DNA from 3 places in the Mesorhizobium sp. P3_B5 genome. Region 2 is predicted to be linked to each of the others. Evidence: predicted binding sites of a transcription regulator. Region 2 holds the regulator's gene; each other region holds the start of a gene.
The links. The regulator LexA, encoded in region 2, represses DNA repair genes until DNA is damaged. The targets are predictions, from matches to a motif close to TGTTCNNNNTGTGTTCNG.

Region 1 (3,276 bases), on a different contig from region 2:
TGCCAATTTCGTGACGTTCATTGCACCTTCGGCCATGTCATCCTCCCTACGCTTGACGCGGAGCCTGACGCTGCGATTGTCGGAACCGCGGCCGGATTCATATCACGTTCGGAGCCAATACATCAGCGACTGCTACAATAATGACGCCTACCCCTTGCGTCTGACACCTCAGTTCGGCGCGCAGCCTTCGAGGCGCGAGGGCGCTAGGCGATTGTGGTAGATCGGCCACCAAAAGGCGTAGCCGCCTTTTGTGAAATCACGGTTGGTTCTTCAAACGGACGCCGCGCGTTTCCATACATTAGGCGGCGCTTAAGCTGCCGGAGAATAGCCGGCGCAGGGCGCTGCATTGCCGCCCCACAGCGTCTAGATCACGAAGAAATCGTCCGCGGTAAGCCATGTGCCCGGACTTACGGCGGCGAACTTGACGGCCGCCGCGCCGCCCGCCCCGTCCACGTCGAACAGCAGATCGCCTGTCGCGTCGTCGTAAATGATGTGGTCGCTGTCATCGATGGCCGTCTTGCCGATCGCGAAGACCGCGCCGAAAAGCGGGCCGGCCGACAGCCCGACGAATACGGAGCTGTCCAGCCGGAACACATCATCTTGCGCATTGAAGTCGGCGATGCTGTCGTAATTCGCCGGTCCAAGCGCGTCGAACACGAAGACATCCCTGCCGGCGTCGCCGGCCAGCCGGTCGCGGCCGACACCGCCATTGAGGATGTCGTCGCCAGCGCCGCCCCGCAGGTCGTCGGAGCCGGCGCCGCCATCGAGGAAATCGTCGCCCGCGTCACCGCGAATGCCGTCGGTGCCCGCACCGCCGCTGATCTCGTCATTGCCGGCGTCGCCCTTCAGCCAGTCGGTCCCCGCGCCGCCGATGATCGTGTCGGCGCCGGCACCGCCGAACAGCTGGTCGTGGCCGGCACCACCGTCGAGTGTATCGTTGAACGAGGTGCCGGTGATGCGGTCGCCACCACCCAGCCCGTCGAGGATCACCGCACGATCGTAGTTTCCATAGCTCACGATGTTCGTGGCGTCGGTCAGCGTGATGGATTCGGCCGGTGGTGTGACCGTGATCGTGATCGTCGCCACATTGCTGTTGCCCTGGCCGTCCGTGGCGTAGACCGTAAAGCTGTCGGTGCCGACGAAGCCGGCCTCGGGCGTGTAGTCGAACAAATTTCCGCTCAGAAAGTCTGTGTGATAATGCAGGCTGGTGCCGACGTGGCCTTGGTGAAACGGGTAGTAGTTGCCGTCGAAACGCGTGCTCTGCTCAAAACTGCCGTGATCCGGTCCGTCCAGGACGACAAAGCTCAAGAGATCGTAGTCGGCATCGGCCACGCTGAATTTGACGTCGTCGAGAAATTGCCCCTGCGAAACCGACACATTCAGATTGGCGGCCGTGGGCGCATGATTGACGAAGGTGTCGGGCTGAAGCGTACCGTCTTCCAGGATGATCTGATGCAGGCCGTACTGCGTGTTTTCGCCGCCGAAATAGTCGTTCGCCCCGATCCATGTCACCGTGAGGGTGTCTGGGCTGGCGGCGTTGACCGAGACGATCCGGGCCGACAGGAAGGCCGCCTGGTCGGACACGGTGCGGATGAAATTGCCTTCATTGTCGAAGACCTGCGTTTCCACCGTCGTCCAGGTCTCGGTCCTGCCCTCATGGGTGAAGCTGGTGATGGTAAAGAAGCCTTCGAAGACATCGACCGAAGCCAGATCGATCCCACCGAACGGGAAATCCGGCTTTGCCCCTATCGGTCCGATGACATCGCCGTCGGTTTCCGCAATGCTGAAAAGGACCGCGTCAGGGCTTGGATTGGGATTGTCGGGTTCTTTCCATACGGTGAGTTCACTGCCATTGCTTAAGGTCGGCATCCTTGTCTTCCTCGCCTTTGCGCCTGGACGCGCTACGGATGTCCCCCGATTCCAACATAACATGGTATGCGCGCCGGATCGGTGACAAACCCCTTCGCCTTTCTCCATGTGGTTAATTCTGGCTTGGACGGAGACAGTTCTATGGAGTTCTGCGCACTGCCTATGTTCCTGTAATGTTCTTGATCAATTCAGAAATCTGTGCTTGTCTTGTCTGACGTCGCTCACGGCCTGATTGCACTGGCTTAGAGCGAGTCAGATCCGGGGGCAGAGCAAAGATGGTGGCGCGGGTTCGCACGGTCGCTTTCCAGGGCATCGAGGCCGTGCCGGTCGATGTCCAGGTGATGATCGCGCCGGGCAAGGTCAACATGCATATCGTCGGCCTGGCCGACAAGGCGGTGGCCGAAAGCCGCGAGCGGGTGCAGGCCGCACTGCATGCGTCCGGCCTGTCGATGCCGTCGAAGAAGGTCACTGTCAATCTGGCGCCGGCCGATCTGCCCAAGGAAGGCAGCCACTACGATCTGCCGATCGCGCTCGGCCTGATGGCGGCGCTAGGCGCCATTCCGGGCGACATGCTGGCCGGCTATGTCGTGCTTGGCGAATTGTCGCTCGACGGCACCATCGCAGCTGTTGCCGGCGCGCTGCCGGCGGCGATCGGCGCCAATGCCGAGGGGAAAGGCCTGATCTGCCCGTTCGGCTGCGGCCCGGAGGCGGCCTGGGCCGGCAAGGATTTCGACATATTGGCGCCGCGCAGCCTGATTGCGATTGCCAACCATTTTCGCGGCACGCAGGTGCTGTCGCGGCCGGAGGCCGGCATCCACGCCTCGGCGCGCGACCTGCCCGACCTCTCCGACATCAAGGGCCAGGAGAGCTCCAAGCGGGCGCTGGAAGTGGCGGCGGCCGGTGGCCACAATCTGCTGATGGTTGGCCCTCCAGGCTCAGGCAAATCGATGTTGGCGCAGCGGCTGCCGTCGATCCTGCCGCCACTGGCGCCGAAGGAATTGCTCGAAGTCTCGATGATCGCCTCGGTGGCGGGAGAACTCGGCGAGGGCAAGCTGACCGACCGGCGGCCGTTCCGCGCCCCGCATCATTCGGCCTCGATGGCGGCGATGGTCGGCGGCGGCTTGAGGGCGCGGCCGGGCGAAGTGTCGCTTGCCCATCACGGCGTGCTGTTCCTCGACGAGTTTCCCGAATTCACGCCGCAGACGCTGGATGCGCTGCGCCAGCCGCTGGAGACCGGCGACTGCATGATCGCGCGCGCCAACCACCGCGTCACCTATCCGGCGCGCATCCAGCTGGTGGCGGCGATGAACCCGTGCCGCTGCGGCATGGCCGGCGAGCCCGGCTATCGCTGCCTGCGCGGCGAGCGCTGCCGCACCGACTACCAGGCGCGCATTTCCGGCCCGCTGC
Region 2 (3,276 bases):
ACCTCGATCATCGCCGGCAGCGCCACCGCGCTGTTCGCCATATGGCATTTCCAGCGTGTGTCGCCGCTCAGCCTGTTCGCCAATCTGGCCATCATGCCGATCGTCTCCGTCGTCATGCTTTTGGCCGTGATCAGCGCCCTTGCGATGCCGTTTGGCGCCGATGGAATACCACTGTATTTGATGGGCAAGGGGCTGACGGCGATGATCGCCCTGTCGGCATGGATTTCGGAGCGCTCGCCGATCGATGCGGTCGGGTTGATCTCGCTCAAATCGGTGTTTCTGACGACCATCGCGCTGATCATCGCCACCATGGCGACGACATGGCTTCGGCTGGCAGCACTGCCATTTGCACTCGCAGGCCTGCTGACGATTTCCGACACACGCACGCCCGACGTGCTGATTTCCGAGGACGCCCATCTGGTTGCGCTGCCGATTGGCGGCGGTGAGCTGGCCCTCAACCGGGCGCGTTCGAACGAATTCACGACCGACAACTGGAAGCGCGCCCTAAAGTCCGAAACCATCGTCGAGCCCGAGACGTTCGACAACAGCAGCGAACAATTCGATATTGCCGACCCGACCGAATTGCCGCCAGGCTCGCCCTTCTATTGCAAAGCCGGGCTGTGCCTTGCACGGCATCCCTCCGGCGCGATCGTCGCCTATGTCGAAGACCGCAAGAACGCGTGGAAAGCCTGCTCTTTCGCGACCCTGATTGTCATCGACGACGCCACCGCCTATGACCCTTGCCGCGATCCGCTGGTCCTTGTCGTCAACAAACGACAACTTGCCCGTTCGGGCAGCGCAGCCATCTTCTTCGATCCGCAATCGGCGACCAGGCCGGCAGAGATCGACTTTGCCGTCGACAAGCCATACCGCCCCTGGCACGTCCAACGAAAATTCTCTCGCGAAGCGAGGGGGCTACCGCCCTACAAGAAGCCCGAAAAATCAGCCGTCAAGCCGGCTCAGTAACGGCGGATCAGCCCGACCAACTTGCCTTGCACCTTGACCCGGTCCGGGCCGAAAATGCGGGTCTCATAGGCCGGATTGGCGGCCTCGAGCGCGATCGAGGCGCCCTTGCGGCGGAACCGCTTCAGCGTCGCTTCCTCGTCATCGACCAGCGCCACGATGATCTCGCCCGGGCTGGCGGTATCGGCGTTGCGGATGATGACCGTGTCGCCGTCGAAAATGCCGGCCTCGATCATCGAATCGCCCTTCACCTCCAGTGCATAGTGTTCGCCGCCCATGATCATGTCCGGTGGCACCGAGATCGAATGCGTCTGGTGCTGGATGGCGTCGATCGGCACACCGGCGGCAATGCGTCCCATCACCGGGATCGACACGGCGGCGACCACATCGTCGTCATTGCCGGCCGAAGGCATGCGCGAAGGCGCTGGCTTGATTTGCCGCCCGAGGCCGCCTTGTCCAAGACTGCCCTGGATAACGCTCGGCGAGAATTTGCGCGCTGCGTTGAGGCCGGGCGCGATCGAGTCCGGCAGCCGCAGCACTTCCAGGGCGCGGGCACGGTTGGGTAGCCGGCGAATGAAGCCGCGTTCTTCCAGCGCCGTGATCAGCCGGTGAATGCCTGACTTGGAGGCAAGGTCCAGCGCTTCCTTCATCTCGTCGAACGACGGCGGAATGCCGCTCTCCTTCAGTCGCTCATGGATGAACATCAGAAGTTCATGTTGCTTGCGCGTCAGCATGGCGGCCCCCAAGGGTTTCGAACCAGAGATTTCGAACCAGAATCAGAAAAACAAACACAGAACAAACACTATCTGTTCCAGTTGTGTTCCGCAACCGTTTAAAGTTTAATGAATATGTTAGGGCTCTGGAAACGATACCGCCGCGCCAACGGCACCGCCGCGCTTTCACCGGTTCGCGCCTCATCGCCTTGATTCTGCTTCCGTTTGCCGCCTCTGGGTTCCCAAAAGGCGGCATTGGAATCGGCCGTCAGTCGGCAAAGATGGCGGGCAATTGCAGCCATATCGACGGGGCGATTTGGTTAATGCACCGTGAACGAAACGAAGTCAAAACGCCAACCTTGGGCAGGTTTGGCTCCTGATTTTCAGCACCTGGTCGGACAGCTTGTCATCGGTGGAACCTTGCCGCGCGATGCCAGGTGGTGGAAAAGCGCTGGTGACCGATGGATGCCGTCGTTCCGGCGTTGCGTCGAATGTTGGGGGAGCAGACAAACCATGACAGGAATTCCCGATCTGGCGGCCATCGAGGCGATGGATGCCGCGGATCCGCTGCGCGCCATGCGCGACCGCTTTGTGCTGCCGCAAGGAGTGATCTATCTCGACGGCAATTCGCTGGGGGCTGCCTCGCATGCCGCTTTCGACGAGTTGCGCAAGGCGGCGACCGAGGAATGGGCGCATGACCTGATCCGCGCCTGGAACACGGCCGGCTGGTTCGACATGCCGCTCGAGCTCGGTGACCAGCTTGGGCGCCTGATCGGCGCCGCCGCCGGCCAGACGGTGGTCTGTGACACGACCTCGGTCAACATTTACAAGCTGCTGCACGCCGCGATGGCCATGCGGCCGGAGCGGCCGGTCATCGTCGCCGAGGGTGACAGTTTTCCGACCGACCTCTACATGGCCGAAGGCGTGGTCTCGACGCGAAAGAACACTCAGCTGCGCCTTTCGGGTTTCGACGCGCCTGATATCGAAGAGCTGATCGACGAACGCACCTCCGTGGTGCTGGTCAACCACGTCAACTACAAGTCGGGCGAGCTGCGCGACATGCCGGCGCTGACGCGCAAGGCTCAGGATGCCGGTGCGCTGATCGTCTGGGATCTCTGCCACACCGCCGGTGCGATGCCAGTCGAACTGGACAAGGCAAACGCCGACTTCGCTGTCGGCTGCACCTACAAATACCTGAATGGCGGCCCGGGCGCCCCTGCCTTCATCTATGCGGCCGAGCGCCATCTGGCCGACATCCAGCAGCCGCTCACCGGCTGGTGGGGCCATGCAAGGCCCTTCGCCTTCGAGCCGGGCTATGCCGCCGGCATTGGCATCCGCCGCTTTCTGTGCGGCACGCAACCGGTGCTGTCGATGCGCACGCTGAAGGGCGCGCTCGACATCTGGAGCGATGTCGACATGACGGCGGTGCGAAGCAAGAGCATTGCGCTGGCCGACCTGTTCATCGAACTCGTCGAGGCCAAGTGCAGCGCTTACGGGCTGACGCTGGAAAGCACCCGCGACGGCAATAAACGCGGCAGCCAGATTTCGTTCGCGCACGAGCATGGCTACCAGATCATGCGGGCGCTGATCGAGCGTGGCG
Region 3 (3,276 bases), on a different contig from region 2:
GCCAACCGCGCCTTTGCACCGTCGCCCGAAGCCTTGGCCGAGGCGCGCGCGGTGAAAGAGGCCTTCGCGCTCGCCGAAAATGCCGGCAAGGGCGTGATTGCGCTGAACGGCAGAATGGTCGAGCGGCTGCACCTGGCGCAGGCCGAAAAACTGCTGGCGAAGGCAGCCGCCATCGGGGCATGATGGCGGCCGATGCTCGCGGGCTACGGATTATTTACGACAGGAATTGAACCATGAAACTCTACCGCTTTCTGTCCGCTCCGGACGACGCCACCTTCTGCCACAAGGTGACGGCGGCGCTGAACAAGGGCTGGCACCTGTTCGGCTCGCCAACCTATGCCTACGACAAGAAGGCAAAAACCATGCGCTGTGGCCAGGCCGTGGTGAAGGACATCGAAGGCCAGGAATACGGGCCGGACACCAAGCTTAGCGATTGGTAGTTTTGCCAAGCTCCGATCCTTCGTCATCCTAGAGCGAAGCAAGGAGCGAAGCGACGCGGCGCAGACCCTAGGATCCATGCCGTGACAGTGGTCGTAGGATGCAGCGGATCAGAATGGCGCTTGTACACGCACCGACGCTCGCTGCCCTGAGACCATGACCGGCTACGTCTATATGACCGCGAGTCAGAAACGCGGCACGATCTATATCGGTGTGACCAACGATCTTGGCCGCCGCATTGCCAATGGAAGATCGATCTGATCGAGACGCGAGTGGTTCGAGCTCTTTCGTGGAACCGGGTGGTAGACGCTCGGTTTCTTGCACCACCGGAGCACTGCAAGGCTGTCACGGCATGGATCCTTGGGTCTGCGCCGCGTCGCTTCGCTCCTTGCTTCGCCGTAGGATGACGAAGCGTGGGGGTTACTCGGCCGCCTCTTCGATCTTCTCCATATCATCATCCGACAGCCCGAAATGGTGGCCGATCTCGTGGATCAGCACATGGGTGACGATGTCGCCCAGCGTCTCTTCGTTCTCGGACCAGTAGTCGAGGATGGCGCGGCGGTAGAGCGTGATGCGGTTCGGCCCCTCGCCGGTCTGCGGGTTCCAGCGCTCGGCGATGCCGCGTCCCTCGAACAGGCCGAGCAGGTCGAACGGCGTCTCCAGCGACAGATCGTCCATGATCTCGTCGGTCGGAAACTCGGCGATCTGGATGACGATCTCGCCAGTCAGCTTGCGAAAATCGTCCGGCAGATGCGCATACGCCTCCAGCGCCAGGAACTCCATTTCCTCGATCGAGGGCGAGAGTTCGTCGTGCCAGGTGCGGGTCTTGTAGATGCGGGCCATGCTTTGTCCTTTGATCCCGGCATATAGGCTTTCCCTCAGGAATCGGCAAATGACGCGGCGGCGGCCCCAACGCAACGACTTCAAACGATCAGTGGTCGATGTCGGCCCCGCCCCTCATTGCCCTGCCGGGCATTTCTCCCCGTGAACGGGGAGAAAGAAGCCGGCCGCAATGCTGGCGCCCGTCTGCAACGTTGGTGATTGGCGAAATGGTCGACGGCAGCGTCCTTCTCCCCGTTTACGGGGAGAAGATGGCGGCAGCCAGATGAGGGGCAGCGCCAACGCCCGGAAAGGATGACAGGGCGCTTCAAGCAATTGCTCTGCTGCGTTCTCGCGGGCAGGAATAAATTCCCCATGACTCCGCTTGACTCTTCCGGCCCCCTCTGGAATCTATAGGAACATAACAGGAACAATTGTGAGTGGAAGCTGACCGTCATGGCGATGACCGCCGTGGCGCGGGAGACTGTTTTTGCCCTGCGCCGCCAGATCGCGAAGATCGAGGGAACGCTGCCCGAGCGCCTGGAGGCGCCGGCTGGCCCGTCGCTTGACGCCCCCAATGTCACCTCCAACACCGATGTGACGATCGTCCGCCGCGGCATCGCCGTGGCCTCGCCGGAGGCATTTCTGCGCACCGGCGCCGAGCGTCTCGACCGCGCTTTGAGCGGCGGCCTGCCGAAAGCGGCACTCAGCGAAATCCATGGCACCGAGACCCGCGATGCCGGGGCCGTCGCCGGCTTTGCGCTGTCGCTGATCAGCCTGATCCTCAGGCAAGGCCCGCGCCTGCCCGTGCTGTGGATCGGCACCACGGAGATTTTTCGCGAGGCCGGCTTTCCCTATGCCAAGGGGCTGCACGGCTTTTTCGGCATCGCGCCGGAACAATTGCTGTTTTCGCAGGCGCCAAGACTTGTCGACGCGCTGTGGGTCGCCGAGGAGGCCGCCCGCATGACGGCGCTGGCCGCCGTCATTCTCGAGATACGCGGCAGTCCGCAGCGGCTCGATCTCACCGCGACGCGGCGGCTGCACGCGCGGGCGCAGAGCGCCGGCCGGCCGGTGTTCCTGCTGCGGCAGGCCGGCGAGGCAGAGCCGACGGCCGCACAAGTGCGCCTCATTGTGTCGTCGGCGCCGTCGGCACCGCGCAGCACCATCGCCGGGCCGCTGGCCGGTTCGATCGGCCGCCCCGCCTTCACCATCAGCATCGGCAAGAGCCGCACGGCTCTGCCTGGACAATTCACACTGGAGTGGAACCCCGATGAACACGCTTTTGAGGAAAGACGGCCCCGGGGAGAACGGGCAACGGATACTGTCGCTGTGGTTTCCGCATCTGGCCGCCGAGAGGATATTGCGGCAGCGTCTGGGTCGGTCCTGGCGTTCCCGGCCGTCGGATCATCTGCCACTGGTGGTCAGCCATCGCGACCGCAACGCCCAGCGCATCTCAGCCCTCGACGAGCGGGCTGAAGCGCTGCACCTGAAGCGCGGCATGGGCATCGCCGATGCGCGCGCCATGCATCCGTCGATCGACATCGTCGAAGCCGATCCGGAGGCCGACCGCCGCCTGCTCGAAGGCCTCGCCGACTGGTGCGACCGCTACACCCCGCTGGTGGCGCTGGACGGTGCCGACGGCCTGTTTCTCGACGTCACCGGCTGCACCCATCTGTTCGGCGGCGAACGCGCCATGCTCGACGACATCCTGTCGCGCTTCTTCCATCAGGGCTTTGATGTTCGCGCCGGCCTTGCCGCCACGCCGGGCGCCGCCTGGGCGGCGGCGCGGTTTTCCGGTGACCTTATCGTCGCGTCAGGCGAGGAGGACGCACTGCTCGCCCCACTGCCATTGGCGGTGTTGCGCATCGACCCCGACATCCGCGCCAGCCTGGAAAGCGTCGGCCTGCGCACCGCCGGCGCCGTCATGGCGGCACCGCGCGCGCCGCTTGCCCGCCGCTTCGGCGCAACCCTGCTGTTGCGCCTCGACCAGGCGCTCGGTCGCCTCGACGAGGCCGTGTC

Region 1: AC1DVW_RS28010 (YifB family Mg chelatase-like AAA ATPase) is a predicted target of LexA. The motif match lies at 2,033-2,050, and genes of this name have one in related genera.
Region 3: AC1DVW_RS28415 (ImuA family protein) is a predicted target of LexA. The motif match lies at 1,673-1,690, and genes of this name have one in related genera.

The regions. Positions count from the first base shown of each region.
Region 1 is NZ_JBFUGR010000021.1:12,877-16,152, forward strand. It holds gene AC1DVW_RS28000 (cupin domain-containing protein) at 1-36, opposite strand, end outside; gene AC1DVW_RS28005 (Ig-like domain-containing protein) at 364-1,869, opposite strand; gene AC1DVW_RS28010 (YifB family Mg chelatase-like AAA ATPase) at 2,145-3,276, shown strand, end outside.
Region 2 is NZ_JBFUGR010000005.1:433,037-436,312, forward strand. It holds gene AC1DVW_RS16360 (ComEC/Rec2 family competence protein) at 1-966, shown strand, start outside; gene lexA (transcriptional repressor LexA) at 960-1,697, opposite strand; gene kynU (kynureninase) at 2,190-3,276, shown strand, end outside.
Region 3 is NZ_JBFUGR010000023.1:1,918-5,193, forward strand. It holds gene AC1DVW_RS28395 (HpcH/HpaI aldolase/citrate lyase family protein) at 1-183, shown strand, start outside; gene AC1DVW_RS28400 (DUF1737 domain-containing protein) at 234-440, shown strand; partial or broken gene AC1DVW_RS28405 (GIY-YIG nuclease family protein) at 595-678, shown strand; gene AC1DVW_RS28410 (metallopeptidase family protein) at 859-1,281, opposite strand; gene AC1DVW_RS28415 (ImuA family protein) at 1,714-2,733, shown strand; gene AC1DVW_RS28420 (DUF6504 family protein) at 2,675-3,276, shown strand, end outside.